Regions from separate parts of the Advenella sp. EE-W14 genome, predicted to be linked through region 1. Evidence: predicted binding sites of a transcription regulator. Region 1 holds the regulator's gene; the other holds the start of a gene.

The links. Region 1 encodes sigma-54, which starts transcription at its own class of promoters, with help from an activator protein. Its sites were predicted from a motif close to TGGCANGNAANCTGCTTT; they were not measured.
Region 2: HCX92_RS07095 (P-II family nitrogen regulator) is a predicted target of sigma-54. The motif match lies at 8,839-8,856, and genes of this name have one in related genera.

What each region holds. Positions count from the first base shown of each region.
Region 1 is NZ_JAAVNG010000004.1:1,332-16,572, forward strand. Features, by position in the region: gene leuA (2-isopropylmalate synthase) at 1-1,110, opposite strand, end outside; gene HCX92_RS00925 (hypothetical protein) at 1,385-1,948, opposite strand; gene rpoN (RNA polymerase factor sigma-54) at 1,963-3,354, shown strand; partial or broken gene HCX92_RS00935 ((2Fe-2S)-binding protein) at 3,423-3,614, shown strand; gene bfr (bacterioferritin) at 3,845-4,318, shown strand; gene HCX92_RS00945 (hypothetical protein) at 4,424-4,978, opposite strand; gene HCX92_RS00950 (peptide chain release factor 3) at 5,025-6,626, opposite strand; gene HCX92_RS00955 (Crp/Fnr family transcriptional regulator) at 6,797-7,471, shown strand; gene HCX92_RS00960 (hypothetical protein) at 7,468-8,772, opposite strand; gene HCX92_RS00965 (DUF2249 domain-containing protein) at 8,772-8,999, opposite strand; gene HCX92_RS00970 (peptidase U32 family protein) at 9,231-10,271, shown strand; gene HCX92_RS00975 (U32 family peptidase) at 10,308-11,195, shown strand; gene HCX92_RS00980 (SCP2 domain-containing protein) at 11,322-11,831, shown strand; gene HCX92_RS00985 (anaerobic ribonucleoside-triphosphate reductase activating protein) at 11,809-12,486, opposite strand; gene nrdD (anaerobic ribonucleoside-triphosphate reductase) at 12,528-12,707, opposite strand; gene HCX92_RS00995 (ribonucleoside triphosphate reductase) at 12,764-14,494, opposite strand; gene HCX92_RS01000 (hypothetical protein) at 14,733-15,152, shown strand.
Region 2 is NZ_JAAVNG010000008.1:319,095-334,961, reverse strand. Features, by position in the region: gene HCX92_RS07145 (alpha-hydroxy acid oxidase) at 1-454, shown strand, start outside; gene HCX92_RS07140 (MerR family transcriptional regulator) at 567-962, opposite strand; gene HCX92_RS07135 (integration host factor subunit alpha) at 1,004-1,342, opposite strand; gene pheT (phenylalanine--tRNA ligase subunit beta) at 1,355-3,760, opposite strand; gene pheS (phenylalanine--tRNA ligase subunit alpha) at 3,814-4,836, opposite strand; gene rplT (50S ribosomal protein L20) at 4,923-5,282, opposite strand; gene rpmI (50S ribosomal protein L35) at 5,295-5,492, opposite strand; gene HCX92_RS07110 (YifB family Mg chelatase-like AAA ATPase) at 5,944-7,461, opposite strand; gene HCX92_RS07105 (accessory factor UbiK family protein) at 7,554-7,790, opposite strand; gene HCX92_RS07100 (hypothetical protein) at 7,972-8,625, opposite strand; gene HCX92_RS07095 (P-II family nitrogen regulator) at 8,921-9,259, shown strand; gene HCX92_RS07090 (ammonium transporter) at 9,332-10,558, shown strand; gene HCX92_RS07085 (nitronate monooxygenase family protein) at 10,809-11,975, shown strand; gene ptsP (phosphoenolpyruvate--protein phosphotransferase) at 12,064-13,818, opposite strand; gene HCX92_RS07075 (HPr family phosphocarrier protein) at 13,840-14,109, opposite strand; gene HCX92_RS07070 (PTS sugar transporter subunit IIA) at 14,139-14,552, opposite strand; gene gshB (glutathione synthase) at 14,561-15,523, opposite strand; gene infC (translation initiation factor IF-3) at 15,596-15,867, opposite strand, start outside.

The DNA.
Region 1 (15,241 bases):
GCCCAGGTCGGCAGGGTCAATAGGCAGGTAAGGTACTTCCCAAATGCCGTCAGGGTCTTGCTGCGCAAAGCCTTTTTTGATGGCATCCTGGTGAGAGCCTGAAAAGGCGGTAAAGACCAGGTCACCGGCATAGGGGTGACGTGGATGGACAGGCAATTGGTTGCAGTATTCGGCGGTACGGCGGACTTCATCAATATCGGAAAAGTCCAGGCCGGGATGGATACCCTGGGTGTACAGGTTAAGTGCCAAGGTAACCAAGTCTACGTTACCGGTACGCTCACCGCTGCCAAACAAACAGCCTTCAACACGGTCGGCACCGGCCATGACCGACAACTCAGCGGCGGCAACGGCAGTACCGCGGTCGTTGTGGGGGTGTACGCTAACGATAATGCTGTCGCGGTTGTTGACGTTTTTGCAGAACCATTCAATCTGGTCGGCGTACATGTTGGGGGTGGTGGATTCGATGGTCGCAGGCAGGTTGAAGACAATTTTGTCTTCAGGGGTGGGTTGCCATACTGCTGAAACTGCGTTACATACTTCCACGGCAAATTCGGGTTCGGTGGTGCTGAAAACTTCGGGTGAGTATTCATAGCGCCATTTGGTTTGCGGATATTTAGCCATGGCTTCCTGTACCCAACGTGTACCCTGAATGGCCACTTCTTTCACTTCGTCTTTGCTCATGTTGAAAACGATTTTGCGGAAAGCGGGCGCACAGGCGTTGTACAGGTGAATCATGGCGGTTTTTGCACCAGCGGCTGCCTCGGCAGTCCGTTCGATCAGGTCTTGACGGGCCTGGGTCAGGACAATAATGGTGACGTCATCGGGAATCAGGTTTTTCTCAATCAGAGTGCGCACAAAGTCGAAATCGGTTTGTGATGCGGAAGGAAACCCAACCTCAATTTCTTTGAAGCCAATGGCCACCAACTGTTTGAAAAAGCGCAATTTACGCTCAACGCTCATGGGCTCGATAAGAGACTGGTTGCCATCACGCAGGTCGGTGCTCATCCAGATTGGAGGAGCGGTAATGGTTTTGCTGGGCCATGTACGTTCGGAAAAATCCTTGACGAACGGTTTGAAGGGAACGTATTTTTTTGCTGGGTTGGAAAGCATCATAATGCACCTGTTTGATATGAATCCCGGTGCTGGAACTGGCGTTTGCCTGTTTGTTGGCCCGGGATATTACAATTTAATAAAAATCCGGGTGGCTAATACAGGGCTGCCGAACTGCCACGAATGCTCTAGGCTCGGCAACCGAGCGCTAGTAGTAGAAGAGAAGAGAGTGCGCAAACCAACAAGCCGCCGTTGCAACTTGTAGTAATTTGAGAGGGATTGAAAGTTTGCGTTTTCATAATGACTTTATTATGAGCATGAAAGGGGGGTAAAGTCAAGAGATTTTTTCGTTTTGGCCAAGCTCAGGAATAAAATTGTGTTGCAGGAGTATTTGTTGTTCTTTGACTTGAGCCAGTTTGTAAACACGTCCGCTACGTAATTCACTGAGGGTTTCTTTTAAAGTGATGAATTTGATGGGTTCTGTGCGATCACTCCAGGCCCAGGCCAGCACTTCCTTGCCTTCCGGAGAAAGCTGATTGATAAGCGGGTTGATTTTTCGTGGGGGAGGACAGTGTTCACCGGCACGTCTGATGCTTCCACTTAGCCAGCTGCTTAAGATTATATAAAGGATAAGGCTGCCTAGCAGAACCAGGCCCCACCAAATATAATTGTTTATACTGTTCAGGTAGGTAACCAGTTGATCGCTGAAGGCTTCCAGTCCGGCGTAATCCTGTTTTTTGCCAAAATCAATGATTTTGCGGGCAAGGAAAATCCAGACAAGTACCGAAAAGGCAATGACCGTGCTACGTAAAATAATTTGTGGCATTGCCAACGTCAGGAGGGTTTTGCTGAGTACTGCGGTATCATTTTTATAAGCCGCTGGTTTTTTTTGTTTCATAAAGAATTTTTAATATGCGTCAGGCGTTAGAGTTAAAAACGGGCCAGCAATTGGTCATGACCCCTCAGTTGCAACAGTCATTGCGATTGTTGCAGTTTTCCGGTCTGGATTTCCAGGTTGAGCTGATGCGCGCCATTCAGGACAATCCGATGCTGGAGTTAGTAGATGATAACCAGATATCGTCTGAAACACCAAATTCCGAGCTGTCTTATGCTGAGGTTTTACAACAGGATTGGGATCAGCGTAAACCTGCCGCTGCCAATTCCGAGGATGATGATTTCTATCCTGAAACCGCAACCAGTGTGAGCCTGGAAGCGTATTTGCGCAGTCAGTTGGGGACAACCCATGCCATGGAGCGTGATATGCTTCTGGTTGATGTCCTGATTGATGAACTGGACGAAAATGGCTATCTGCATACACCGCTGGAAGAGGTGGCCGGATTTTTTGAGGCTGAGCATGAGGTAACCATAGAGGAGCTGACGGTGGCGTTGCGTTTGTTGCAGTCGTTCGATCCTCCGGGTATTGCGGCCCGCAGCCTGTCAGAATGCCTGTTATTGCAGCTTTCTCGTGAGTTAAGTCCTGAACCTGATGGCAAAGTATTGGCCTGCGCCAAAAAAATTTGCGCCAATGCCCTGGATGCGCTGGCAGCGGCCGATATGGCTGCCTTGCAAGCGGTCACCGGTGCCGATATTACCCTGATTCGCCAGGCCCATGGTTTGATTCAGGGGCTTGATCCACGGCCAGGTAAAGCCTGGAGCACGCCTGCAGCCGATTATGCGGTACCTGATGTGTTGGTGAGAAAAATCAATCATGAATGGGTTTTATCCCTTAATCAGGGGATTTTGCCAAAGGTTCGGATTAATGCCGAATATGAAAGCATGATCAGGACCCTGGGTAAAAAGCAGGAAAGCAGTCTGAGTGAACAGCTAAGTCATGCAAAGGGTTTTTTAAAACAGGTCAATCACCGTTTCAGCACCATTCTGGATGTTTCCCGAGTCATCATGAAATATCAAACAGCCTTTCTTGAAGAAGGTGTGTCTGCCGTACAACCTCTTACCTTAAAAGAAGTGGCACAGGAGCTGGAGATTCATGAGTCAACCGTATCCCGGGCCACCACGCAAAAATTCATCGCCACTCCGCATGGGGTATTTGAACTGAAATATTTTTTTGGATCGGGTGTAGCCACCGAGTCTGGTGAGCATACCTCGGCCAAGTCGATTCAGTTGAAAATCAAGGCGCTGGTCGAGGCTGAAGATGCCAAAAAACCTTTGTCCGACAGTAAGTTGTGTGATTTGTTGATGGCGGATGGTTTGTTAATCGCCCGCAGAACAGTGGCTAAATATCGTGAAGCCATTGGTATTGCACCGGCTTCCAGAAGAAAAGCTCAGGCTCTTCTGAAAGGCTGACTGTTTTTTTTAAGAAAAACAGGGAAAAAATATTGCGAAAAAAATAAAAATAGATGATAATGATTCGCATGTATATTTGTATTTGTAATGCCATCACAGAAAAAACCGTTATTGAGGCAGTCAATAACGGAGCGTCAACCCTTGGTGATTTACAGACCGAGTTAGGTGTTGCATCGTGCTGTGGTTGCTGTGCCCAGACTGCCAGCGAATATCTTCCGAAAGATTCAGCCTCTAATGCAGCAAATCAAGAGTATGTGAGCGAGTCACGCAGCCGCAAGGCACTTGTGTCCACGGCACTCTGGTAGGCAACGTATTGGAAAAATCCGGTGTTTTCGCATAAGCTTCCTTTTGCTCAGGAAAAGGAAGCTTATGTCGTATTCATTTTGGTAAATCTGTTTCGTAACCGCTTCCAATATATAATGGAAGCCTGGGGGCGGTGTTGTTTTTGCATACCGGAATCCCATTGAGCAAACTTGAAAAAGGAAGGGTTATGAAAGGCGATAAAGAGGTTCTTAAATACCTGAACAAGCAATTGACCAATGAGTTAACGGCGATTAATCAGTATTTCCTGCATGCCCGCATGTTGAAAAACTGGGGCTTTAATGTGTTGGGCAAGCATGAATATGAAGAGTCCATCGAAGAGATGAAGCATGCCGATGCCCTGATAGAACGTATTTTTTTGCTGGAGGGATTACCCAACCTGCAAGATTTGCATAAGTTGCGCATTGGTGAGGATGTGCCCGAAATCCTGGCTTGTGATTTGCACCTTGAGGTAAGTGCTCATGGAACGCTTACCGAAGCGATTGCCCATTGCGAAAAAGTGCGCGACTACGTTTCTCGTGATTTGTTCCGCCGCATTCTTGATGATACCGAAGAACATATCGACTGGTTGGAAACCCAAATTGAACTGGTGGACAAAGTAGGTCTGCAAAATTACCTGCAAAGCCAGATGGGTGAAGAATAACCCGCCTTGGCAAGGTCAATTGAATATGCCTGAAAGCAGGCAATTGGTTTAAGTTAAGTAACAAAAAAAATGGCCTGGAAAGTGTTTTCAGGCCATTTTTTTATCTTAACGCTCGGGGCAGTCCTTAACTTTTCCCCAGGCATTGTAGGCGCCACAGTATTGTTCACGAACCTTGCCAAGGCAGGTGGGGCGTTCAAAAAAGCCCAGGGTGCGGCAGTGGGCGACGGCACGATGAAAGGCGGGCTCCCAGGCATAACCGCCACCCGATGTACCCGGTATCGTTGCAGGACGGGTAATGGGCGTGGCCTGTATGGGGGCAGCGTTAATACTACCGCTTGCCGTACCAATCGTCACGTTTGGATTGTACTGGCTGCTGGATGCCGTCAGGATATCCGATTTTTGTGAAGGATCTATTGCCCAATCTATGGCAGTGGGTTTTTCAGGAACACCTTGGGCACCACTCATAAGGGGTTGTTGGGGCTGACGCAGTACGGGACGTCCGAACTGGTCAACCTGTGGCGGCGGATCAAACTCGCTAACGTTGGGTATATTGGCAGTGGTGGGCGTATGTGCAATAAGCCATTCGCCAGCCTGGATTCCGCCCCATGTGGCCAGCCCGGCAAATATCAGTAAAGAAATGAATAAAAAACGCCAAGACATTAATAAATTACCCTTTATTGATGAGTGGTTCATTTTAGCTGTTTTCCTAGAACACCTGACCGGCATGTTCACGCATTGCGTGAAAATTAATTTCAGGATTCAGTTCCTGGGCAACACGAAGCTGGGCAGGAGAAGTAATCAGAAAAGCCAGCGCATCAACCACATCGTAAGCGATATGGGCAGCATTGCTGTCCATGAATTTGCGCAGTGCTTTTGGATTGTCACTGGTTACCCAGCGTGCCATGGTATATCTAGATGGCATTAAACGCGCTTCCACCCCATATTCGGTTTTCAGGCGGTGAGCAACCACTTCAAATTGTAATTGACCAACGGCACCCAGCAACAGGGCACCACCGGCGGCTTCCGGACGAAATACCTGAATGGCGCCTTCCTCTCCCAATTGGGTGAGGCCGGTACGCAACTGCTTGGTACGCAATGGGTCCTTGACTTCGACGCCCTGGAAGAGTTCGGGGGCAAAGAACGGCAGTCCGGTAAATTGCAGGGTTTCGCCTTCAGTCAGGACATCGCCCAGGTGCAGGACACCGTGGTTGGGAATACCAATGACATCACCTGCGTAGGCCTCATCAAGCAGATCACGGCGTTGCGACAGGAAAGAAACCACGTTGTTGGGACGGATTTCCTTGCCGGTACGGCTGACTTTCAGGCGCATGCCACGTTCAAACTTGCCCGAACTGACCCGCACAAAGGCCACGCGGTCGCGGTGGGCCGGGTCCATATTGGCCTGTACCTTGAAGACGACCCCGGAAAATTTGGGCTCATCGGGTTGCACGATGCGTTCCAGCGCCTGGCGGGGACCCGGTTTGGGCGCCCATTTAACGAGGGCGTCAAGCACCTCTTGCACACCAAAGTTGTTAACGGCCGAGCCGAAAAAGACCGGTGTTTGTTTGCCAGCCAGAAAGGCGTCGTGGTCAAAATCGGGGGTGGCTTCCTTGATGAGGGAAATTTCTTCGTGGGCCTTGTCGAAGGCGGAGCCGAATTTTTCCTGGATCAGTGGGTTGTCCAGGCCTTCGATAAACTCATCGGTGCCGCGTTTTTCCTGGCCGGGACGGAACAGACGCATACGGTCCAGCTGCAGGTCATAAACACCACCAAATGATTTGCCCATGCCAATCGGCCAGGTAAACGGGATGGTGTCCATACCCAGATGGGATTCAATTTCACCCAGCAGGTCCAGGGGTTCACGGACTTCGCGGTCTAGTTTGTTGATGAAGGTGAGAATGGGAGTGTTGCGCGCCCGGCAAACCTGCAGCAGGCGAATGGTTTGCGGTTCAATCCCGTTTGCGGCATCAACCACCATGATGGCAGCGTCCACTGCGGTCAGTACCCGATAGGTGTCTTCAGAGAAGTCCTGGTGTCCGGGGGTATCCAGCAGATTGATGACACAATTCTTGTATTCCATTTGCATGACGGATGACGCAACTGAAATTCCCCGTTGCTTTTCGATTTCCATCCAGTCGGAAGAGGCGTGGCGGCTTGCTTTTCTTGCTTTTACGCTACCGGCGATCTGAATTGCACCTGCGAACAGGAGCAGTTTCTCGGTAAGGGTGGTTTTACCGGCATCGGGGTGGGAAATAATGGCAAAGGTGCGGCGGCGGGCCACTTCCTGCTTGATTGATAAGTGTGACATTAATTAAAAACGGTATATAAGTCACCCGGGATGGGATGATAAGGCAACAGATTGATGGATGATTCGGGGATTCGTGCAAAAAACATTGGTAGAATGCCAGAAAATGTTGTTTATTATAATCTTTATCGGTATTTTTTGTGAAAGAAAAGGGTTGCAAAGGCTAAGTCATTATGGCAAACAGGAAAATTAAAATACAGGACTTTCTTTCCAATGTTCCCCTATTTAGCGAACTGGAACCGGCCGAGCTGGATGCCATCGCGTTGGGAACCACCGAAATGCAGGTCAGGCGCGGCGAAATTGTGTTTCAGCGTGGTGAGCCTTGTCTGGGCCTGCATGTGCTTATCTATGGCCAGATCAAACTGTCAGTGGTTTCATCACCCGGCAATGAAAAGGTGGTCAAGATCATTCGTGCCGGTGACAGCTTTGGTGAGGCGCTCATGTTTATGGGCAAGAACTATATCGTGACGGCACAGGCGCTGGAGGATTGCCTGGTGCTGCATGTCAGTCGCAATGTGATTAATGCCGAATTGGCCAAAAGCCAGAATCTCACCTTCAATATGCTCAAGGGGCTGAGCCAGCGCTTATATGGCCTGATGGAAGACGTCGAGTCCTATTCCCTGCGTTCAGGCGCACAGCGGGTGATTGGTTATTTGCTTAAGCACGATCATTGTGAAAACGGGGAAACCATTACATTAAGCACCAGCAAAGCTATTATTGCTTCGCGCCTTAACATTACCCCGGAACACTTTTCGCGTATTTTGCTCGATTTAAGCACGCATGGCCTGATCAAGGTAAAAGGAAAGGAAATTACCATTCTGGACATGCAGGGGCTTATTGATTTTTAAGCGGTTTTTTTATATTGTTTGGCAAGCCGGCGGTAGATGCTGACGGCCCCCAGCAAATTGAAAAACAGCATGCCTGCCGAGATCAGCAGTAACAATGCCGCCAGGGTGACAAAGCCGGGTATTTGCCAGGCTGCGGCGAGCATGGCCGGCACGGTCAACAACTGCACCCAAAACTGGCGCATGGCCCTGGCTTCGGGCAAAATATCTTTTATTTTGGGCACGGCGCCCGAACGGAACGGGACGATTTCCTGGCTGTGCAACAGGACCAGGAAGGGCACAATTTTGTATAACATGCCATTAATGGCGGAATAGGCGCAGCCCAGAATAAATAATATGCCCAGTGACAGCTCCAGTTGCGGCAGGCTAAACTGTTGCAGTAGCGCTAACAGGATGCAGCTGCCAAACAGGCTGGCCAGTGACAGCCGCCAGAACAGGGTGGTGACATCGGGTTCGGGCCGTTTGCGGCCTTTAAGTAAAATGCCGGTCTGGATGGTGAAAATAATGGCCAGCAGGGCCAGCATAAAAACCAGTATGGTTTGAAGCATATCCGCATGCAGGCCAAACCACTCAGAAAAAACAGTCCAGAGCAGCAACACGACAAAAAGCACCGGCAACAGGCGTTGCGTCATGCGGGCGGGATAAATTTCCGTGACCTGAAACAGGGGTATGACCTGAAAGCTGATGCCCATCAGCAAAATGGCGACCCAGCCGGCCAGGCCCCACAAGGCATGCAGGTTGGTCAGGGCCACCAAAGACAGGTTCAAGGGGTGGATAAAGGCATAGACCAGGGTGAAACCAAGCATAACCGTGATGGTCAGGCTGGCGACGCTATAACGTATTGCCAGAATGGACGCCCTGGCTTTTTCCGCCTGCTGTTTGCGTGACAGCCAGAACCCAAGATTAAGTGTAAAAATGAAAATGGCCAGACCACTTCCCAGCAGGGTGGCCGCCATGATGAAAAGCGGGTTGGAAAGGGTAAGGAAGGCACCTGCCAGGATTAAAGTTCCGGTTCCCAGCAGCAGGAAGACAATCAGACCCAGTAGATCTGGCCATGGAATCTGGATGCGGAAGGCCACCGGCAAGAGCTGGATTAATGAGCCAGCCATGCTCATGGTCAGAATGCCCAGCGTGAAAAGATGGGTAACACTTAACATGACCGGTGACCAGCGACTTGACCAGGCATCGGGGCCGGAAAACAGCAATACCAGGGCCGCCAGCATGGCAAACAGCGGGGCAGCCAGAAAAAAACGCATGGGCGCCATCAGACCTGGCATGCGCTCGAACGTTAAGGCACGTTGCATTAGGCCTTTTTCCAGATGATTACTTCATAAGAGTAATCAGGCTGCTTGCGGATGCTGTATTCGAATTGCTCGCTTTCAAGAATGCGAAACAGGGGAATGGGTTCACGGTCTATCAGGATGCACAGGCGTTTTTCACCATTATTGATTTGGGGTAATAATTCCAGGACCCGTTCCATGGGTTCAGGAGGGGGTAAACCACGTACGTCCAGCTGAATATCATTATTCATGTTTAATCCGTAAAAAGGGCGGTTGGTGAGCCTGTCGGGGAAAGCGTTAACCGTGCTGACAGGCATTATGTAGATACATATCAATATATTATCAAATTAATATTGATGCCTTGCTTTTTCTTGATTTTGCTCAAGGTTATGCAAGGATCGTGGTTGTTATATTCAACCATTATTCTTTGCTTGATTTCAAACCTCAATAAAATTCAAGATTAAACCAATATGTCAAGTTTTATGTCAATTAACGGTCATGGTCAGCCAGAATCCGCGCAGCCTGTCATAGAGTTGGTGTGTCCGGCCGGCAGCCTGCCCGCCCTGAAAAATGCCGTGGATAACGGTGCAGACTGTGTCTATCTGGGGTTCCGGGATGCCACCAATGCCCGCAATTTTGCCGGGCTTAATTTTGATGATGCCGCCATACGCGAAGGGATCAGCTACGCTCATGCACGCGGTTGCCGGGTGTTTGTCGCCCTTAATACGTATCCCCAGCCCGGCAGCGCCGGCTTATGGACACAAGCCATCGACCATGCTGCCGGCATGGGGGCAGATGCCCTTATTATGGGCGATCTGGGTTTAATGGCTTACGCGGCTGATAAATATCCTGATCTGCACCGGCATTTGTCGGTACAGGGCTCGGCCACCAATTACGAGGCGATTGCTTATTACCAGCAGCAGTTTGGCATTACGCGGGTTATTTTGCCACGGGTGCTTTCGCTGGCCCAGGTAGAGAGGGTGGCAGAAAGCACCACGGTGGAAATAGAAGTCTTCGGTTTTGGCAGCCTGTGCGTCATGGTGGAAGGGCGTTGTGCCCTTTCTTCTTATGTCACGGGCGAATCACCCAATACGCATGGCGTGTGTTCGCCGGCCAAGGCGGTGCGCTGGCAACAAACCCCCAAGGGGCTTGAGTCACGTCTTAACGGTGTGCTGATTGACCGCTATGGCGATAATGAAAATGCCGGTTACCCCACCTTGTGCAAAGGCCGGTTTGATGTTGAAGATGAAAATTATTATGCCATTGAAGAACCCACCAGCCTGAATACGCTGGAAATTTTGCCCCGACTGGTGCAGCTGGGCGTGCGTGGCATCAAAATTGAAGGTCGCCAGCGCAGTCCGGCCTATGTGGGCCAGGTCACCAAGGTATGGCGCCAGGCAATTGACAACTGCCTGTCCCAGGCGCAACGCTATTCAGTCAGGCCCGAATGGATGGCCAGCCTGAATAAAGTGGCTGAAGGGCAGCAGCATACCTTGGGTGCCTATAGTCGTCCCTGGAAATAGTTCAATTATCAAATATATTTGCATAAAGGTATTCTTGTGAAAATCGCACTGGGACCCATACAGTATTACTGGTCACGCAATGAAGTCGTGTCTTTTTACGGAAAAATGGCCGAAAGCGCCGCACAAATCGTGTATCTTGGGGAAACGGTCTGTTCGCGCCGCCATGAACTGCGCCTGCCCGACTGGCTGGATATTGCGAAAGACCTGAAAGCGTGTGGAAAAGAAGTGGTTTTGTCCACGCAAACCTTGCTGGAAGGCGAAAGCGACCTTAAAACCCTAAGAAAAATTGCCACCAATGACATGTTCATGGTGGAAGCCAATGACATGGGCGCAGTGCATTGCCTGCAAGGGCAAGGTTTTGTGGCGGGTCCTTTTTTAAATCTGTTCAGTACGCCATCCCTTGAGTTGCTGGTCAAACAGGGGGCCAGGCGCTGGGTGATGCCGCTGGAAATGGGGCAGGCCGGCCTGGCCAGCATTCTGGCCGAAAAACAGTTTCCGGTAGAAACCGAAGTGTTTGCCTACGGCCGTTTGCCACTGGCCTTTTCAGCCCGCTGTTTTACCGCCCGCAACCGCAATCTGCCCAAAGACAATTGCCAGTACGTGTGTATGGAACACCCCGATGGCCTCATGATGAAAACCCGTGAAAGCCAGCCTTTCCTGGTGCTTAACGGCATACAAACCCAGTCGGCGCTGGTGTATAACCTGTTGGCGGACATTGACAGCATGCGTGAAACGGGCGTGGATATTGTCCGGATCAGCCCGCAATGGCGCGATACCGACAGAATTGTTGAGCTGTATGATGCCGTTATTAATCACCGCATGAGTGTGGCCGATGCCATGGCACAAATTGAACCTTTAATGCCTGAAAAAGGCTGCAATGGCTACTGGCATGGCAAGCCGGGGCTTGAACAGGTGGCGGCGTAAGCCATTATTGACCCTTGTTCCCACGCTCCTGCGTGGGAACATACACCACCATATGCATTCCCACGCAAGCGCGTGGGAACGAGAAAATTTCAGGCGCCTGAACGCTGAACACAGGAGAAGTACGCTATGGACAAACCTTTTTTGCTTCCACCGTTTGTAAAAACGGTTTTTTCAAAACTGCCGTCTTATCCCGGCACGTTTTTCTTTGTCAACGGGCTTAACCTGTTATTGAAAAAGCATTTGCCTGAAGATGTACTGGCCCGTCTTGAAGAGAAAAAACTGCGCCTGGTGGTAAAAGATGCCGGCATTGCTTTTGACTATAGCTGGCGCAACCGTGCGTTTGTGGCCTGTGGCAGGCATCCTGATGAGCCCGACCTGATCATTTCTTCAAGCTTATATGATTATTGGCAGATGATACAGCGCAAGGAAGATCCTGATACTCTTTTTTTCAGCCGTCGCATGATGATAGAAGGCGATACCGAGCTGGGCCTGATGATTAAAAACACGCTGGATGGCATTGATTTATCGGTGCTGTCGCCCGAGCAGGTATTAAAAAAACTGCCCGGCATGCAAATCATTGGTCGGCTGGTCAAGCCTGCCAATGATAATGATGCTAGGCATTCTTCTTTAACGTAAAGCGCGTAAACATGGCCGATACCTGCTCAACCAGTGATTCAGACGGGTATCCTGCCAGACTGGCATTGTTCAGGACGGCATCGTTGCAACCCTGGTCACGAAACAGTTGCCAGACATAATTATTCACCTTCATTTTGGCCAGGCTTCTGGCCAGTTCCAATAAGTCTTCTTCGGGTAGCAGCAGGGGGTGCAGGGTGGTGCGCAGTTCGTAGTCGACCCCGCTGGCCAGCACTGCCTGTAAACAGGCCAGGGCCTGGTCACCACTGCCGGCAAATTGCGTGATATGGGCGTATTTGTTGAATGTGGCCTTGATATCCAGACCCACCCAGTCCACCAGTGGCAGCACTTCTTTAAGTCGTCTTGGGTAAATGCCGGCGCAGTGCAGGCCGATTTTATAACCCAGTGCTTTTACTTGCTGCATGGCTTCTTCCAGGGCAGGGTCTATGGTGGGTTCGCCACCACTGAATACCACCGCATCAATCAGGCCGGCCCGCCGTTTCAGAAACTTCATGATGTCGCCCCAATCCAGAGGATTGTCGGTTCCCCGTTCCTGCAAATGCGGGTTATGGCAGTAGCCACAGCGCCAGGGGCAGCCTTGCACAAAAAGCACGGCGGCCATCTGGCCGGGGTAGTCCGAGGTGCTGAAGGGGGTCATGCCCCCAACCCTGAGTGAAGAAACGGGTGCTGCGTCAGGAATCAAAGGCGGGCCTCTTTTTCGCTGAAGTATTTTCTTTCATGAAATTCGCCTTTTTTGCCAATATTGAATGAAGAAACCGGGCGGTGGTAGCCCATGACCCGGGTCCAGATTTCGCATGGCTGGCGCTCGTCGTCGCTCAGTGTGATATTTGCAGGTTTGTTCATGAGGGTATTTTTCATTTCTATTCCTTTAAGATTAAATTTGTTTGGATTGGGCTGGTTTGGGTTAAATGGATCTATGCGGCTTCTTTCAGTTTTTTCTGAATCAGTTCATCGTCGCATTTCGGGCAGAATTTATGGCTTCCGCCCAGGTAGCCGTGCTTGGGACAAATGGAAAACGTGGGCGTCACGGTGATGTAAGGCAAATGAAAGCGGCTTAAGGCACGCTTGACCAGGTTGCGGCAGGCATCTGCAGTTGACAACGGATCAGTCATGTACAGGTGCAGCACGGTGCCGCCGGTGTATTTGCGTTGCAGCTCGTCTTGCCTTTCCAGTGCCTCGAAGGGGTCGTCGGTGAAACCCACCGGCAGCTGGGAAGAGTTGGTGTAGTAGGGCATGTCCTGGGTGCCGGCCTGCAGAATGTCGGGGAAGCGTTTGCGGTCTTCTTTGGCAAAACGGTAGGTGGTGCCTTCGGCAGGGGTTGCCTCAAGGTTGTACATGTGGCCGGTTTCTTCCTGAAAGACCAGCATTTTGGCGCGGATATGATCCAGCAGGCGGATGGCGAAGTCATGCCCCCATTCAGACGTAATATCATGTTCGTCATGGGTGAAGTTGCGGATCATTTCATTAATGCCATTCACCCCCAGGGTTGAAAAGTGGTTGCGCAAAGTACCCAGGTAACGCTTGGTGTAGGGGAACAGACCGTTATCCATGTGTGTCTGGATTTCCGTGCGCTTCAGTTCCAGGCTGGTTTTGCCCAGTTCCATTAGTTCGTCCAGCCGCTTAAACAGGGCGGCTTCATTGCCGGCATATTGGTAGCCAAGGCGGGCGCAGTTAATGGTAACCACACCCAGGGAACCGGTTTGTTCTGCCGAGCCGAACAGGCCATTGCCCCGCTTGAGCAGTTCGCGCAGGTCCAGCTGCAGGCGACAGCACATGGAGCGGATCATATTGGGCTTGAGCTCGGAATTAATGAAGTTCTGGAAATAGGGCAGGCCGTATTTGGCGGTCATTTCAAACATCAGTTCAGCGTTGGGGCTGTGCCAGTCGAAGTCTTCGGTAATGTTATAGGTGGGAATCGGGAAGGTGAACACGCGGCCTTTCTCATCGCCCTGCATCATGATTTCAATATAGGCGCGGTTAATCATGTCCATTTCTTCCTGCAGGTCACCATAGTAAAACGGCATTTCCTTGCCAGCGATAAGGGGCGTTTGTTCACGCAGGTCTTCGGGGCAGACCCAGTCAAAAGTCAGGTTGGTGAAAGGGGTTTGTGTGCCCCAGCGTGAAGGCACGTTCAGGTTATAGATGAGTTCCTGCATGTATTGCCTGACGGTGGGGTAGTCAAGTTTGTCGACCCGGACATAGGGTGCCATGTAGGTGTCGAAAGAACTGAAGGCCTGGGCACCGGCCCATTCGTTTTGCAGGGTGCCCAGGAAGTTCACGATTTGCCCGATCGCGCTGGACATGTGCTTGGGCGGAGAAGATTCCACTTTGCCGGGAACACCATTCAGGCCTTCGTTCAGCAGGGTACGCAGGGACCAGCCAGCGCAGTAGCCTGAAAGCATGTCCAGGTCATGGATGTGCAAGTCAGCATCACGGTGGGCCTGGCCGACTTCGGGTGGATAAATGTGGTTAAGCCAGTAGGTGGCAATCATTTTGCCCGAAATGTTCAGAATCAGGCCGCCCAGCGAGTAACCCTGGTTGGCATTGGCGTTAACACGCCAGTCCGCTTGGCTGAGATATTCATCAATGCTGGTTTGGGCATTGATCAGGCTTTCCTGTGACATGCGTTTATCCTTGAAAACTATATATGGTGTTTGTATGGATATTAAACACAAGATATAGTTGTTTCAAGGGTGGGTTTGCAATAAAAGCGGATAGCTTGATCTGGATTAATCTTCTGCCGGATTCTGATTATATTTATTTAGCAGCGTGTTCTGAATAAACAGGTTTGTAAAAGAAATGTCATCTTATCAATTTAGACTAAAGCATTGTTTTTATAGTCAAAGGAAGGCCGTGTATCAACCCGTGCGACAGGGAGTTAGCATGAAACACAAAAATCATATGGTTTTTTTTCAAGTGTTTTTATTGATAAGTGCCTCTTTTGTGATTTCGAAGTTGACTTATGCACAAGAGCAATTGTTAACAAACAAAACACTGCATACAATACAAGGCTATGCTGTTGCCAGTTGTTTAACTGAGCAAGAAGACCCTATCCTTAAAGACCAAGGATATCGTTGGGCGGAAGCTATCATTCAATCTTCAAATAAATATGATTTTGAAATGGTTTTACCGGTTTTTGAGGCGGTGAAAAAAGAAATCCCTAACAATGATATGTATATGATAAGAGATGAGCTCAATCCACAGCAGGCAAAAGCCTTGCCTGTCTATTATTGCTATGATATTGTCTTGAAACCATCTGTGCAGTCTGCTATTTTCAACGCCTATACACGGTTGAAAAAATAACTTGAATATAAAAAAGGTCCATCAATCAACGGGGGCACGAAGCCATAATGCGATTTTTATTACTGTTTATCAGCTTGCTGGCCTTACAG
Region 2 (15,867 bases), on a different contig from region 1:
AAGCTGGGACGATGTGGAATGGATTAAAAAGAAATGGGGTGGCAAACTGATTATCAAAGGCATCATGGACAAGGAAGATGCCTTGCATGCGGCCGATTGTGGTGCCGACTCTATCGTGGTGTCCAATCATGGCGGCCGCCAGCTCGATGGTGCGCCGTCTACTATTACCGTCCTGCCCGATATCGTTGAAGCCCTTAACAACCATAGTGGTCAAACCGAAGTCTGGCTCGATGGTGGCATCCGCTCGGGACAAGATGTCTTGCGTGCCATTGCACTGGGCGCCAAAGGCACATTAATCGGCCGCTCTTTCCTGTACGGACTGGGTGCCTATGGTCTTGATGGCGTGACCCGCTCGCTGGAAATTATTGCCAATGAACTGGATATCAGCATGGCGTTTTGTGGTCATACCAATATCAATCATGTCAACAAAGATATTCTGATTATGAACCGCTAAACAGCAGGTTTTTTTGTCTGTATTCTGTCTTTAATACAAAAAGCCGCCAAAAATATGGCGGCTTTTTTTCAAAACATGCAAAGCTGTTTATGCAAAACGATGTTTTACACACTTAGACACGATCTTTAAGCAAGTGGTTGAACATACCAACAATGTCATTCAATTCAGCGCGCAAAGACTGAAGCTCTGGACCTGAAAGACGAACAGCGGCATCCTGGTCATGCGGGATATCACGTGCATCCCCCAGACGATTGCGCGCCCCATTGATGGTAAAACCCTGTTCATACAGCAAATCGCGGATTTTGCGAATTAACAGCACTTCGTGGTGCTGGTAATAACGACGGTTACCGCGTCTTTTAACAGGATTCAATTGGGTGAACTCTTGTTCCCAATAGCGTAAAACATGTGGTTTTACCAAGCATAATTCGGATACTTCACCAATGGTGAAATAACGTTTTGCCGGAATGGGCGGCAAGATGGTCGAAGTGGTATTGGCTTTTTGATTCATCGCTTGATTGTAAACCCAAATGATTTTTTATGGAATACACCTTAATCCTGAAGTGCATATTCAGCATTGGGATCATAGGCATCCCCCTGCTCGACAATCGCTTTAAGCTTTTGACTGGCATGAAAAGTCACGACACGACGGGCCGCAATCGGAATAACCTCACCGGTTTTCGGGTTGCGACCGGGACGGGCCGGTTTGTCGCGAACCTGAAAATTGCCAAAACCGGACAATTTCACCGGCTCACCTTTTGCCAGGGATTCGCGAATCTCTTCAAAAAAAGTATCCACAATGTCTTTGGCTTCACGCTTGTTCAGACCAACACGATCAAATAACATTTCGGCCAATTCGGCCTTGGTAAGTGTAGTATTTTCTTCTGCCATTTCAATATTGCCTTAGCGTTGACGCACATTGTGTGCATTGACCAAAACATTCAGAACAGATGCCATGCATTGTTCAACACGCACTTCTTCCAATGTTGCCTGCGGATCCTGAAGCACAAAACGGAAAGCCAGACTGCGCTCGCCAGACTCGGATTTTACATCACGCCAGACATCAAATAAAGAAACTTCCTTAATAATATCAAGTTCTTGCAAATCTTTTTGATGTAAGGCAAGTGTATCCAGAATTGCCTGGACAGGTAAATCAACCGGTGCCCAGATCGCCAGATCCCGAATAACCAGGGGTTGACGTGACAGGTTATTGACTTCAGGCAAGCCAACATGCGAAAGTGCATCGACCGCCACTTCAAAAACCACGGGTGCATGTGCAAGCTCGTTATCTTGAACCCACTGAGGATGCAATTCACCCATGAAACCAATCTGCTTGCCATCCAGTAAAATGGCAGCACTACGGCCAGGATGCAAGGCAGGGTGTGGCTGTGCCACAAATCTTAGCAATTCCGCTTTTTTACCAAACAGATTTTCAATATCATTTTTAACGTCGAAGAAATCCACCTGGCGAACCGGCTCTGCCCACTGCTCGGGAACGGCAGGCCCCCAGGCTGCGCCAGCCAGGTGCAAAGGCTGGCTGATATTGGCCACTGTCAGATCACCGTCTTTGACGGCTGCATTGCGACTGAACACACGTCCCAGTTCAAACACCCGAACACGCGTTTGTTTATGCTTGGCATTATGACAGATATTGGCAATCAAACCACCAATCAGGCCGGAACGCATAACGGCCAGCTGGCTGGCAATCGGGTTCAGCAGTTTAATGGGATGTTGATTACCCATGTAATTGCTTTCCCAGGCTGTTTCCACAAAACTGAAATTCACCACTTCCTGATAGTCAAGAGCGGCCATGACATAACGCATGTCATGCTCACTACGCCGGGTTTCATTGCTTGGCAGCATGGCAGCCAGTGCTTTGGGAGGATTGTCAGGAATCCGCTCGAAGCCATAAATACGGGCAACTTCTTCAATCAGGTCTTCTTCGATTTCTATATCGAAACGGTAGGAAGGCGGGGTTACCGTAAACACCTCACCATCAAAAGTGTGAGGCAGTTGCAGTTGCGTAAAGATTTTTTCAATTTCCGCGGTCTCTACCGGGATACCAAGAATCTTACGGCAACGGGCAACCCGCATGGAAACCGGGTTACGCTGTGGCAGATTGATGATCTGGTCATCGATCGGTGCAGCCTGACCACCGCAAATATCCAGGATCAGGCGAGAGATATACTCGAGGTGCTCAACCACGTTCTGGAAATCCACGCCACGCTCAAAACGGTGACTGGCCTCGGAGCTGAATTTAAAGCGACGGCTGCGACCGGCAATGGCTTCCGGGAACCAAAAAGCGCTTTCAACGAAAATATCCGTTGTTTCCAGACTCACCGCAGTGGCATCGCCACCCATGATGCCGGCCAGGCTTTCAATCGTGTCACCGGCGGCAATAATACCTACCTGTTCATCCAACTCAACGGTCTGACCGTTCAGCAGCTTCAGGAATTCCCCTTTTTTGGCCCAGCGAACCACCAGATCCTCATTGATTTTATTGAAATCAAAAACGTGAGTGGGACGGCCCAATTCAAGCATGACGTAGTTGGAAATATCCACCAGTGCAGACACGGAACGCTGTCCTGCCCTTTCAAGGCGGGATTTCATCCAGGCCGGCGTAGGCGCTTTGGCATTGACGCCTTTAATGATACGACCGGCAAAACGCCCGCATAAATCGGGGGCTTGCACATCAACCGCGAGTTTGTCATTAATGGACACCTCAACGGGTGAATAATCAAACGCCTTGAGGGGTGCACCGGTCAGTGCAGCAACCTCACGGGCAATACCATGCAAGGAAAGACAATCGGCACGGTTAGGGGTTAACTTGATTTCAAAAACCGTGTCATCCAGATCCAGAGCCTGACGAATATCCTGGCCAACCACCGCGGACTCTTCCAGTTCCAGCAAGCCGGCATGATCCTGGGAAAGACCCAGTTCCCGTGCGGAACACAACATGCCAAAAGACATTTCACCACGCAGCTTGCCTTTGCTGATCTTGAAATTGCCCGGTAGCACAGCCCCGATTTTAGCCAAGGGCACTTTAATACCTTTGGCGGCATTCGGTGCGCCACAAACAATCTGCAACAGTTCACCAGAACCGTCATCAACCTGGCAGATACGCAGTTTATCTGCGTTGGGATGAGGGGCGATTTCAACAATCTGGGCTACCACCACGCCCGAAAATGGCGGGGCAACCGGTGCGGTATCTTCAATCTCTAGACCAGCCATCGTCAGGCGATGGGACAATTCTTCGGTGTTAATGGCCGGATTAACCAATGATCTAAGCCAGGATTCTGGAAATAACATAATAATTCAATTCTTTGCAATGAATGGGATGACTGCCTGAACTGCAGGCCAACTTAGCGGTTGAACTGGCGCAGGAAGCGCAGATCACCTTCATAAAACTGGCGCAGGTCGTTAACACCGTAACGCAGCATGGTAAGGCGCTCGATGCCCGAGCCAAAAGCGAAGCCAATATATTTTTCGGGATCCAGTCCGTAGTTTTTCACCACGGTAGGATGCACCTGTCCCGAGCCGGAAATTTCCAGCCAGCGCCCTTGATTGGGGCCGGACGTAAACATCATGTCAATTTCGGCAGAAGGTTCTGTGAATGGAAAGAATGAAGGACGGAAACGCACGCACAAGTCTTCAGTTTCAAAAAACGCACGCAGGAAATTGGTGTATACCCCTTTCAGGTCGGCAAAAGAAATATCTTCGGCAATCCACAACCCTTCTACCTGATGGAACATGGGAGAGTGTGTGGCGTCACTATCAACACGATAGGTACGGCCCGGGGCAATCACTTTAATGGGGGGGTTATGCATGCGGGCATAACGCACCTGCATGGGACTGGTATGTGTGCGCAACAGCAAAGGCAGGCCATCTGCATCGTTCATATCGACGTAGAAGGTATCTTGCATCGAACGCGCCGGATGGTTCTCGGGGTTGTTCAAGGCGGTAAAGTTGGTCCAGTCATTTTCAATTTCAGGACCATCGGCCACGTCAAAACCAATGGAACGGAAAATTTCCTCAATACGCTGCCAGGTCTGGATAACGGGGTGAATGCCCCCTTTGGAACGTCCTCGACCAGGCAGACTGACATCAATGGTTTCAGCGGCAAGACGTTTATTTAATTCGGCCCTGGCAAATTCATCACGGCGCTCGTTCAGCAAGGATTCTATTTGTTGCTTGGCCTGGTTGATACGGGCACCTTCTGCTCGCTTTTGATCAGGCGCCAACTGTGCCAGACCTTTCATCAGGCCGGTAATTACACCGTTTTTACCTAAAAATTTAGCTTTCTCATTTTCCAGGGCGGCTGCATCGGCAGCTTCTGCGAATTTTTCCTGGGCTTGGCTTATAAGTTCATCGAGCGACTGTGTCATGAAATTACCATTCGTTAAAAAAACAAACGGGACCCATAGTGAGCCCCGCCTGTTGGGTACAGCAATTAATTTACAACTGTTGGATCTTAGGCTTCCAGGGCTGCTTTAGCTTGATTAACGACAGCGGCAAAACCTGCTTTGTCGTTAACTGCCATATCGGCCAGAACTTTACGATCCAATTCGATTGCCGCTTTTTTAAGGCCAGCAATAAAGACACTGTATGTAACGCCATGTTCACGAACAGCAGCATTGATACGAGTAATCCAGAGTGCACGGAATGTGCGTTTTTTGTTGCGACGGTCACGGTAAGCATATTGACCGGCTTTCATCACTGCCTGTTTGGCAATGCGGAATACATTACCGCGGCGGCCACGATAGCCTTTAGCTGCAGCAATAACTTTTTTGTGACGAGCACGTGCGGTAACACCGCGTTTTACGCGAGGCATATTATTCTCCTATCAAGCGAAAGGCATCATTGCCTTGACTGAAGCCACGTCTGAATCGTGAACTGCAGCAGAACCACGCAACTGGCGTTTATTCTTGGTTGTTTTTTTGGTCAGGATGTGACGTTTGAACGCCTGACCACGCTTGATAGATCCGCTGGCGCGAACCTTAAAGCGCTTGGCAGCGCCTTTTTTGGTTTTCATTTTTGGCATGATATAACCCAATAATGCTGATTAAAGGTGCCCAGCCAAATGCCGGAACTTGCAAAACCCTAATCAATTCTCATGCAAGACTTCGTTCGAATTTACCCTGAAAATAATGGACAAACAAAAGCCAACATACCTTGCAAGGTTACTGTTGACCTTTTAAACCGGCAAAAAACCCGTTTAAAACCGGTTGTAAAACCCGAAAAAAGATGGTTTCAGGCCGATTTGTGTATGCCACCCACAAGGCAAACCTAAGAGGTTGCAGGAAACCATTGATTATACGATGATTTTTGTTTTATTGTCTAATATAAATGGAAAATTAATCCGATTGTGTAGGCAAAATATCCACGCAAGCATCTTTACCGGGTTTTATGTCTTCTTTATCGCTTGTTTCACATACCGGCCCAGTCACGGCCACACGCACCCGAACGACAGGACAAACAATGACTTTGCGCTGTTAATCCATTTGCTGGCGATAGCTGATGGCTTCCGAAAGCGAGACCATATCAATTTCATCTTTGCCAGCCATGTCGGCAATGGTACGGGCCACCCGCAAAACCCGATGCATAACCCTGACAGACCAGCCAAATCGCTGGCATGCCTGCTGGATAAGCTGGCTGCAGGCACTATCCAACAGGCAGTATCGGCCAATATCGGCTGCATCGAGGTGTGCATTAAGCTTGCCTTGCCGGTCTTGCTGGGCATGCCGACAATGTGCCACACGCTTCTTCACAACCACCGAAGGCTCGGCAGCCTGTGCCGTATCCCAATTTCCCCGAAAAGGATGCACCGTAATTTGCATATCAATCCGGTCCAGCAAGGGGCCCGACAATTTACCTTGGTAGCGATTGATTTTTTCAGGGGTGCACACGCAAGGTTTGCTGGCATGCCCAAGATACCCGCAGGGACAGGGATTCATGGCAGAGATTAATTGAAATTGTGCCGGATACACGACCGAACAGCTGGACCGGGTAATACAAATCTCTCCTTTTTCCATTGGCTCACGCAAGGACTCCAGGGCTTTTCTGTCAAATTCGGGCAATTCATCCAGGAACAGAACCCCATGGTGAGCCATACTGATTTCCCCTGGCTTTGGCTGTGCCCCGCCCCCTATCAGGGAAACCATGGAAGCCGAGTGATGCGGTGCCCTGAACGGCCTTTGCATGGACATGTGCACTTCACGCTGCGACAGACTTTGCACCGCTGTCACCTCAAGCAACTGCTCACTGGACAGGGGCGGCAATAACCCGGGCAAGCGTTGCGCCAGCATGCTTTTACCCACCCCCGGTGAACCCGACATAAGCAAACCGTGACCACCCGAGGCGGCAATTTCCAAAGCGCGACAGGCCATTGCCTGACCCTTGACATCGGACAAACAAGGATAATCCTCTGTTTCTTTACAGGACATTTCTCGGGCTATTTCATACTCGGGATGGGCGTCTCCAGCCAAAAAATCAGCCACCTCTTTCAAGGTTTTGGCGCCCAATACGTTCAGCCCCTGAATATGCGCCGCGACCGCAGCATTTTCTTTGGGCAAGACAAGAACCGCATCCTTGATTTTTTGCCGATACACCGACAGGCCGATCACCAAAGGAGCCGCAACCGGCATTAAAGTGCCGGTTAATGAAAGCTCACCCGCGAAAACCGTTCTGGACAACCTGTCTGCCGCCTGCTCGGGAGGCATGATAATTTGCCCGCTGGCCAGCAAGACACCCAGGGCAATTGGCAAGTCGAACCTGCCCGAATCCTTGGGCAAATCTGCCGGTGACAAATTGGCGGTCAGGCGACCTGCCGGAAACTGATAACCGCAATTGCTTAACGCCGAACGCACACGCTCACGACTTTCTTTTACACCAGTACCTGGCAACCCCACAATATTGAAAGCGGGCAAACCCGGTGCAACATGAACCTCTACCCGCACCTCTGGCGCATGCATGCCCGCAATCGCACAGCTTTTTAGTACCGCCAATGTCATAAACACTCCCGCAACAGCCCTGTATTATGCGGGCGAAAGCCATTAAAAAAGGCCTGATGAGGCCTTTTTGTCTATCGTTGAAAGCACGATGATTATTTTTTTTCTTCAAGTGCCTTGACCTGGGCTTCAAGGGTGTCGATGCGCTCACGCAATTTGTCAACCATGGCCACCTGGATATCGAACTCTTCACGAGTCACCAGATCCAGTTTGGAGAAACCTTGAGACATAAATGCCCTTACATTCTTCTCAATATCGGCAGCGGGACTTTTGGCAATAAGTTCCTGCATGTTTTTTTGAAACTCTTCGAAAATTTGATTACCGCTTTTCATGGGGCACCCCTGAGTAAAAATATATATTTATAGTGAGATGAATCATTATAGATAATATGGATAAGAATAAACCGGCTCAGTTTAATAAGCCCTCATTTTTTTCAGATAAAGCAACAGCAGATTGAAAAAAAACGGGCATTCGCAGCTGAAATGCCCGTTTTGATCAATCATATTAAGCCATTTACTGAGCAGGCTTGACTTCTTCCTGGACGGCATCAGCGGCTGTGCTATCTGTAGAAGATGTTTCCACGATACTGGAAACTTCCTCTTTCACTGACTCAGCTGCTTCAGTGGTCGCATTACTCACAGACTCCACCACATTTTCGGTAAGGGTCTCGGCTTTTCCTTCAGCACTTACCGCTTCTTCCTTGACGCTCTCAACCACGCCCTCAGTGGTGGCTGCCGCTTTTTCTTCCGTACCTGTTGTAGCTTCCTTGACTGATTCAATCACGCTTTCAGTCGCTGCCTTGGCCTTCTCTTCAGCACTAGCTGCGGCTTCTTTCACAGACTCCACTACGCTCTCGGCAGTTGCCTTGGCTTCCTCTTTGGCAACTTGGGCTGCGTCAGACAAGCCTTGAGCCGTTGCCGCTGCATCTTTTTTCAGGTTTTCAGTGGCAGTATTAACGGTTTCAACCACGCTCTCAGTGGTTTCCTTAACCGCATCCACAGCCTGCTGCCCTGCTTCCTGGACGGTTTCCACAGCAATATTCGTAGCCTCTGTCGCTTTGGTGGCAACCTGATCACCCCCTGTTTTTGTTTCCTGATCGCACCCGGCCAGTACAAATGCCGAAGAAACGACCGCCAGCATACTTAATTTGGACAAAGAATATTTCATACATGCTCCTAAAAAAAAGAAATATTTAACAGTATCGACCAACACACAAGAAAAAACAATGATTCACCTCTATGTCATTTCATTTTGTGATGTTTTTTTTATCGCTTTGACCATTCTTGACAGACTCAATCGCAATTTAAGATTTTTGCACCATGATGGATCACGTTTTGCACCAAAAAGAAACTTGACGGACATATTTTACACATGATTTTTTGGCACGGTTTTTGCTTAATCACTATTGAACCGATATTTCTCATTTCGAAATATTAAATTTTCACCCGCAATGGAGACTACCGTGAAATTGCTAACTGCCATTATTAAACCTTTCAAGCTGGATGAAGTCCGAACCGCCCTGGCCGAGATCGGCATACAAGGCATGACCATCACCGAAGTAAAAGGCTTTGGACGCCAGAAAGGTCATACCGAACTGTACCGTGGTGCGGAATATATTATTGATTTTCTGCCCAAAATCAAGCTTGAAGCCGCCATTGCCGATGCCATGGTCGAACAGGCTATCGAAACCATTTGCCAGGCTGGCACGACAGGAAAAATCGGAGATGGCAAGATTTTCATCACCGATCTAGAACAGGTTGTCCGCATTCGTACCGGTGAGGCTGGCGAGGCCGCACTTTGAATTAAATTTCATCAATAAAAATAATGATTTATACAAAACCACACTCATTATTTGACTTTAAAGGATTTCATCATGGATAAAGCCGATCTCGTCTGGGTCAGCATTTCTACAATACTGGTTCTGTTAATGGTCGTTCCTGGACTGGCCATGTTTTATGGCGGACTGGTACGCAGTAAAAACATTCTGTCTATCATGAGCCAGGTCCTGGTCACCTTCGCTCTTGTCATTATCCTCTGGTTTGTCTATGGCTATTCATTGGCCTTCACCGATGGCAATGCGTTTTTTGGTGGCCTGGGTCGACTGTTTTTCTCTGGAATGTATGACATCGGTAACGATACCTACGCCATGAATGGCAGTATTCCCGAGCTGACCTTTGCCTCCTTTCAGGCCACTTTTGCCGGCATTACCTGCGCACTGATTATTGGTGGATTTGCCGAACGCATCAAATTTTCCGCCGTCCTGATTTTCATGGCCATATGGATGACATTTTCTTATGTACCGGTTGCCCACATGATTTGGTCATCGACCGGCCTGCTGTCTGGCGCAGCACTGGACTTTGCCGGTGGTACCGTCGTGCATATCAACGCTGGTGTGGCTGCCCTGGTTGCCGCCTATATGGTTGGCCCACGCCTGGGTTACGGTAAAGAGCCCATGCAACCCCATAACCTGACCATGACCATGACTGGTGCTGCTTTGTTATGGGTGGGTTGGTTCGGTTTCAATGCAGGCTCTGCCCTGGGTGCCAACACACAAGCTGCCCTTGCATTCTTCAACACCTTGCTGGCCACCTCTGCTGCCGTCATCGCCTGGGTACTGCTTGAGTGGAAAACCAAAGGAAACCCCTCTTTGCTGGGTGCGGCATCAGGCGCTGTCGCCGGTCTGGTCGGTATTACCCCCGCCGCTGGCCTGGTCGGTCCCGTTGGTGCCCTGATTATCGGTTTCATCACCAGCGCTTTCTGTTTGTGGGGTGTTAATGGTCTGAAACGTGCCCTGCGTGTCGATGACTCTCTGGATGTGTTTGGCATCCACGGTGTCGGAGGTATTATTGGCGGATTGCTGACCGGTATTTTCAATGCAAAACCCTTCGGTGGCCCTGGTCTTGACACTGTCAGCGAAGTTCCTTACCAAGTATGGCTCCAGCTTGAAGGCATGCTGATCACAGCAATATGGTGTGCGGTGGTTACCTTCGTCGCCCTGAAAATTGCAGGCTTCTTTACCCGCGGCATCCGGGCTGAAAAAGACTCCGAACGCCAAGGCCTGGATATCAGCTACCATGGAGAACAAGGCTATCACCTCTAATCGCAGATAAGCTCTGCTTGCACTCGCGCCATTCATATAAAAATGAGTGGCGTTTTTTTTGAGTTTGATTAATCATTTTTATTGAGTTTGATTAATCACAAAAACTTATTCCCCACATTTTGAAAGCAGACCGTTTATTGATATGGATCAAGAAAGATATTCAAATAAAAGGCAATATACATAAATTGATTGAAATCATTAAAGATGCATATAAAATACATCTTATTGATATCGCCTTAAATTTTAAAGCATGACACAAAACCTTGACCCCCTTCTCATTAAAAATCGCAAGTTGCTTCCTATCGTTCAAGGGGGCATGGGTGTTGGCATTTCAGCCAACAAACTAGCCAGTGCAGTAGCCCGCGAAAATGCCATCGGCACCATTGCCAGCATCGATTTACGTCACCTGCACCCCGATCTTTTAGCGAAATCCAAAGAAATCCCCGTACAAGAAAACTACGACAAACTCAATCGCATTGCCCTTGATCGCGAAATCAAGGCCGCCAAGGCCCAAAGCAATGGCCAAGGCATGATTGCCGTCAACGTCATGAAAGCGGTATCCGACTACTCGGCTCTAATTACACAAGCCTGCGAGTCCGGTGCCGACGCCATTGTCATGGGTGCCGGTCTGCCACTTGAATTACCCGATCTGGCTGCCGATCACCCCAACGTTGCCCTGTTCCCCATCCTGTCAGAATCGCGCGGCATCAACATTGTGCTCAAGCGCTGGATGAAAAAAAACCGCCTGCCCGATGCCATCATTATCGAGCATCCCAATCATGCCGGCGGCCACCTGGGCTCTCCCAGCATGACAGACCTCAACAATGACCGTTTCAGTTTCAGAAGGGTTCTTGAAGAAACGTCGCAGGTTTTCAAACAACTGGGGCTTGAAAACGAAAAAATTCCACTTATTCTTGCTGGCGGCATGGCCAACTTCAAGAAAATCCAAACCGCCCTTAAAGACTGGGGCGCCAACGCGGTTCAGATTGGCACCGCTTTTGCCGTTACCCAGGAAGGCGATGCCCATATCAACTTCAAGAAAACGCTTTCCGAAGCCAAGGAAGAAGATATTGTGGAATTCATGTCCGTCGCCGGCCTGCCTGCCCGTGGCGTTCTGACCCCTTTCCTGAAAAAATACCTGAATAACGAACAAAAACTGCAGGCCAATGCCAAGGCCGATCCTCGCCGTTGCGTACAAAGCATGAACTGCCTTAGTGTGTGCGGGCTACGCGATGGCATCAGTAAAATTGGTCAGTTCTGCATCGACCAACGCCTTTCCGATGCCTTCAATGGTGATGTCCGCAAAGGCCTGTTTTTCCGCAGCAAAGATCCACTCCCCTTTGGCGACCAGATCCGCACCGTTTATGAAACCATTCAGTATTTCCTGACCGGAAAAAAACCGGTCATGCCAGGCTAAACCTGTTTATCTAACCGGCACAGACCGGCCCTTCCTTCCTCAGTGTTCAAAATTTAGACCGGTTTAAAACCGGTCTTTTTTTTCACACTTAGATCTCAAGGGCAGCCAGGTCTATGTATTCGGCGTGATTAAGTGCCGTGGCAATTTTGCTTCTCAAGGCATTGGTATGAGAGGTGCGCACTATTTTTTTTACGTCAAGCAATTGCTGCGGGTGCATGGAAAACTCGGTCAGGCCCAAACCCAACAATAACCGCGTGTAACGGGATTCACCCGCCATTTCACCACATACCGCCACTGCTTTACCGGCACGCTCTCCGGCCTGTATGGTTTGGGAAATCAAACGCAAAACAGCCGGGTGCATGGGATCGTATAAATCCGAGACTTCGTTATCAACCCGATCAATAGCCAGCGTATACTGGATCAGGTCATTGGTTCCGATAGAAACAAAATCAAGATGCTTCAGGAATGGTTCTATGGCAATCGCAATGGCCGGTATTTCAACCATGGCACCCAATTCAATGTCGTCTGCGTACGCATACCCCTCTTCGACAAGCTGGTTTTTGGCAAATTCAATCGCCTGCTTGACCGAATGCAACTCATGCATATGAGACAGCATGGGAATCAGGATCCTTAATTTCCCATGCACCGAAGCCCTAAGCAAAGCTCTTAATTGTGTCTGGAACATTTCGGGACGTGACAGACAATATCTGACAGCCCGTAACCCCAAGGCCGGATTGGCGGCAACGGTGGCTTCACCATCGAGGGTTTTGTCTGAACCGATATCCAATGTTCGGATGGTAACAGGCTTGCCCTGCATGGTTTTCAGAACATACGAATAGGCTTCGTATTGCTCTTCTTCATCGGGTAAGGTTTCCCGGCCCATAAACAGGAACTCACTACGAAACAGTCCAATCCCATCCGCCCCAAGATTCATGACCTCATCGGCCTCGTGTGGCAATTCGATATTCGCCTCAAGCTTGATCTTTTTACCATCAAGGGTAATGGCTGGCTCATCCTTGTGTACAATCAACTCGGCACGTTCCCGTATATACGCATCCTGTTTTTGCTGGTATTCGGCCAGGATAGGTTCGGACGGATTGACAATAACGATACCGGCTTCACCATCGACAATCAACATGTCTTTATCACGCACCAGACTGCGAATATTGCCCAAGCCAACCACGGCAGGGACATTCATGCTGCGGGCAACAATGGCCGTATGTGAGGTTGCCCCGCCCAGATCGGTCACGAAAGCGGCAAAACGGGCCCCACGCAATTTCAGCATGTCAGCAGGAGAAATGTCATGGGCCACAACAATGGATGAATTAATATCCAGATCTGGCGACATATCGGGCAACAGGGATGATCCCATCCCTGATAAAACCCGCAACACCCTTTCAATAACCTGATTGACATCGGCGGCACGCTCACGAATATATTCATCTTCCATGAGCGAAAATTGATCCGCCAGCAATTGGCCCTGGGTACTTAACGCCCATTCGGCATTGTACTGGCGACTGGCAATGATTTCGCGGGTTTGTTCTGACAGCATGGGATCGGAAACCAGCAAGCTGTGAACATTTAGCAAAGGGGTCAGTTCTTTGGGCGCATCGGGCGGCAGATTTTTAATAATATGCTGCAGATCGTTGTAAACCGTTTCAAGCGCAGCATCAAGACGGGCACATTCCTGCGGGATATCATCAGTGGCAATGCGGTAGTGTGCGACTTCCAGGGTGGCTGCACCCATAATAATCGCACGACCAATGGCAAACCCTCGGGCCACACCCTTTCCACGCATGAGCATCACAGCGGTTGAAGGGGCGATATCCTTTGATTCTCTCATATGCAGGCCCAATCTTTATGTTTACTCTGGCTCACCAAATTTACCATTGAACAAGGCCTCGAGTTGCTGTAATGCTTCGGCAGCATCATCACCCGTTGCCTCGAGTGTAACGGGCGTACCCTTACCGGCCGCCAGCATCATGACACCCATAATGCTTTTGGCATTGACGCGCTGCGCTGCACGACTGATAAATATTTCGCTGCTGAAAGAACTGGCCAGCTGCGTTAATTTTGCGGCAGCTCTGGCATGCAATCCCAACTTGTTGCTAATAATAATTTCTACTGAAGCCATAATTCATTCTATACGTTAATAACCGGAATTCATTGACCTTTGACAAGATCAATACATTTCATGCCCTTTTTGCCACCCTCAAAAACCGCTTCGCATAATTCTTCCAACGGTTTCTCACGATAACGAATGGCATTCAGAATCATGCAGGCATTGGTGCCCGAAAGAATATGCGCCTGAATACCGGCATTTTGTAAACGCTGTACCGCCCTTGCTCCAATATTGGCGGGTGTTGCACCACCCAAATCCGCCAAAGCCAATACCGTATGGTTTTGACCGGCCTGGTTTCTTAACTGCTCTGTAATTTCCACAACTTTTTGCTCAGGATCCACATCGGGTTCTATATCAAAGAACACAAAGTTTTCCAGATCACCATAGACATGGGTTGCACAATCGTGCAGGGCAGATGCCAAAGGCACATGGGCAATTATTGCTATCACAGTCATAAGCAACCTTAGGCAGATAAAACCGCTTTTTCAAGCGCTTGGGCGAAGTGCGCCGCCACGTCGAAACCGGTTTGCTCGGTAATCTCAACAAAACAGGTTGGGCTGGTTACATTAATTTCGGTTACGTAATCACCAATAACGTCCAATCCTACCAGTAACAAGCCTCTTTGCCGTAATACAGGCGCAATCGCCTGTGCAATTTGCAGATCGCGATCAGTGAGTTTTTGTGCTACTCCACGCCCGCCTGCCGCCAGGTTGCCCCTTGTCTCACCGGCCAGTGGAATACGTGCGAGCGCATAAGGAATGGGTGCACCATCAATAAGCAGAATACGCTTGTCACCATTGGTAATTTCCGGAATGAAGCGCTGCGCCATGATAGTACGGTTCCCTTCCTGAGTCAGCAACTCGAGAATCGCATTTAAATTTGCTTCATTCTGGAGCACCCGGAAAACACCACTACCCCCCATGCCGTCAAGCGGCTTGACAACGATATCCTGGTGCTGGGCGTGAAACTGCCTGATTCGTGACATATCACGGGTTACCAGGGTAGGCGCGGTAAATGCTGAAAACTCGGTAATCGACAATTTTTCAGGATGATTACGGATGGCCGCCCCGGAATTGAATACTTTAGCCCCTTGATGCTCGGCATATTCCAGCAGATGCGTTGAATAGACGTACTCCATGTCAAATGGAGGGTCTTTGCGCATTATGGTTGCGTCAAAATGCACCAATGGGAATTCATGACCTTCAGAAGTATAGGTCCACCACGCATTACCATGCAAATTGGCATTTTCTTCAATCTGAATGGTACGTGAGCGGACAAAAACCCGACCGGTTTCGATAAACAGGTCCCCCTGAAGGGCAACACTGATCGAATGACCGCGTTTTATCAAAGCACGCATCATGGCGACCGATGTGTCTTTATATGCTTTTAACAAGGGCAATGGGTCTATGATGAATAATACGTGCATTGTTATACTTCCAAAGAAACTCCCGCCGGTTAAAGCGGGATATATTGAGTCATAAAAACTGAATGACCAGGTTTATTCGGTCTTGCCGCCTGCCGCTTTTTTGCGCGGCGCAAGCACCATTACCATTTGACGTCCTTCGAGCTTGGGCATGGCCTCGACCTGGACCGTATCGCCCAGATCTTCCCGAATTCGTTCTAACACGCGCATACCCAGTTCCTGGTGTGCCATTTCACGTCCACGGAAACGAAGTGTTACCTTGGCTTTGTCACCATCGTCGATAAAACGACGCAGGTTACGAAGCTTGACCTGATAGTCACCTTCATCGGTGGCAGGACGGAACTTGA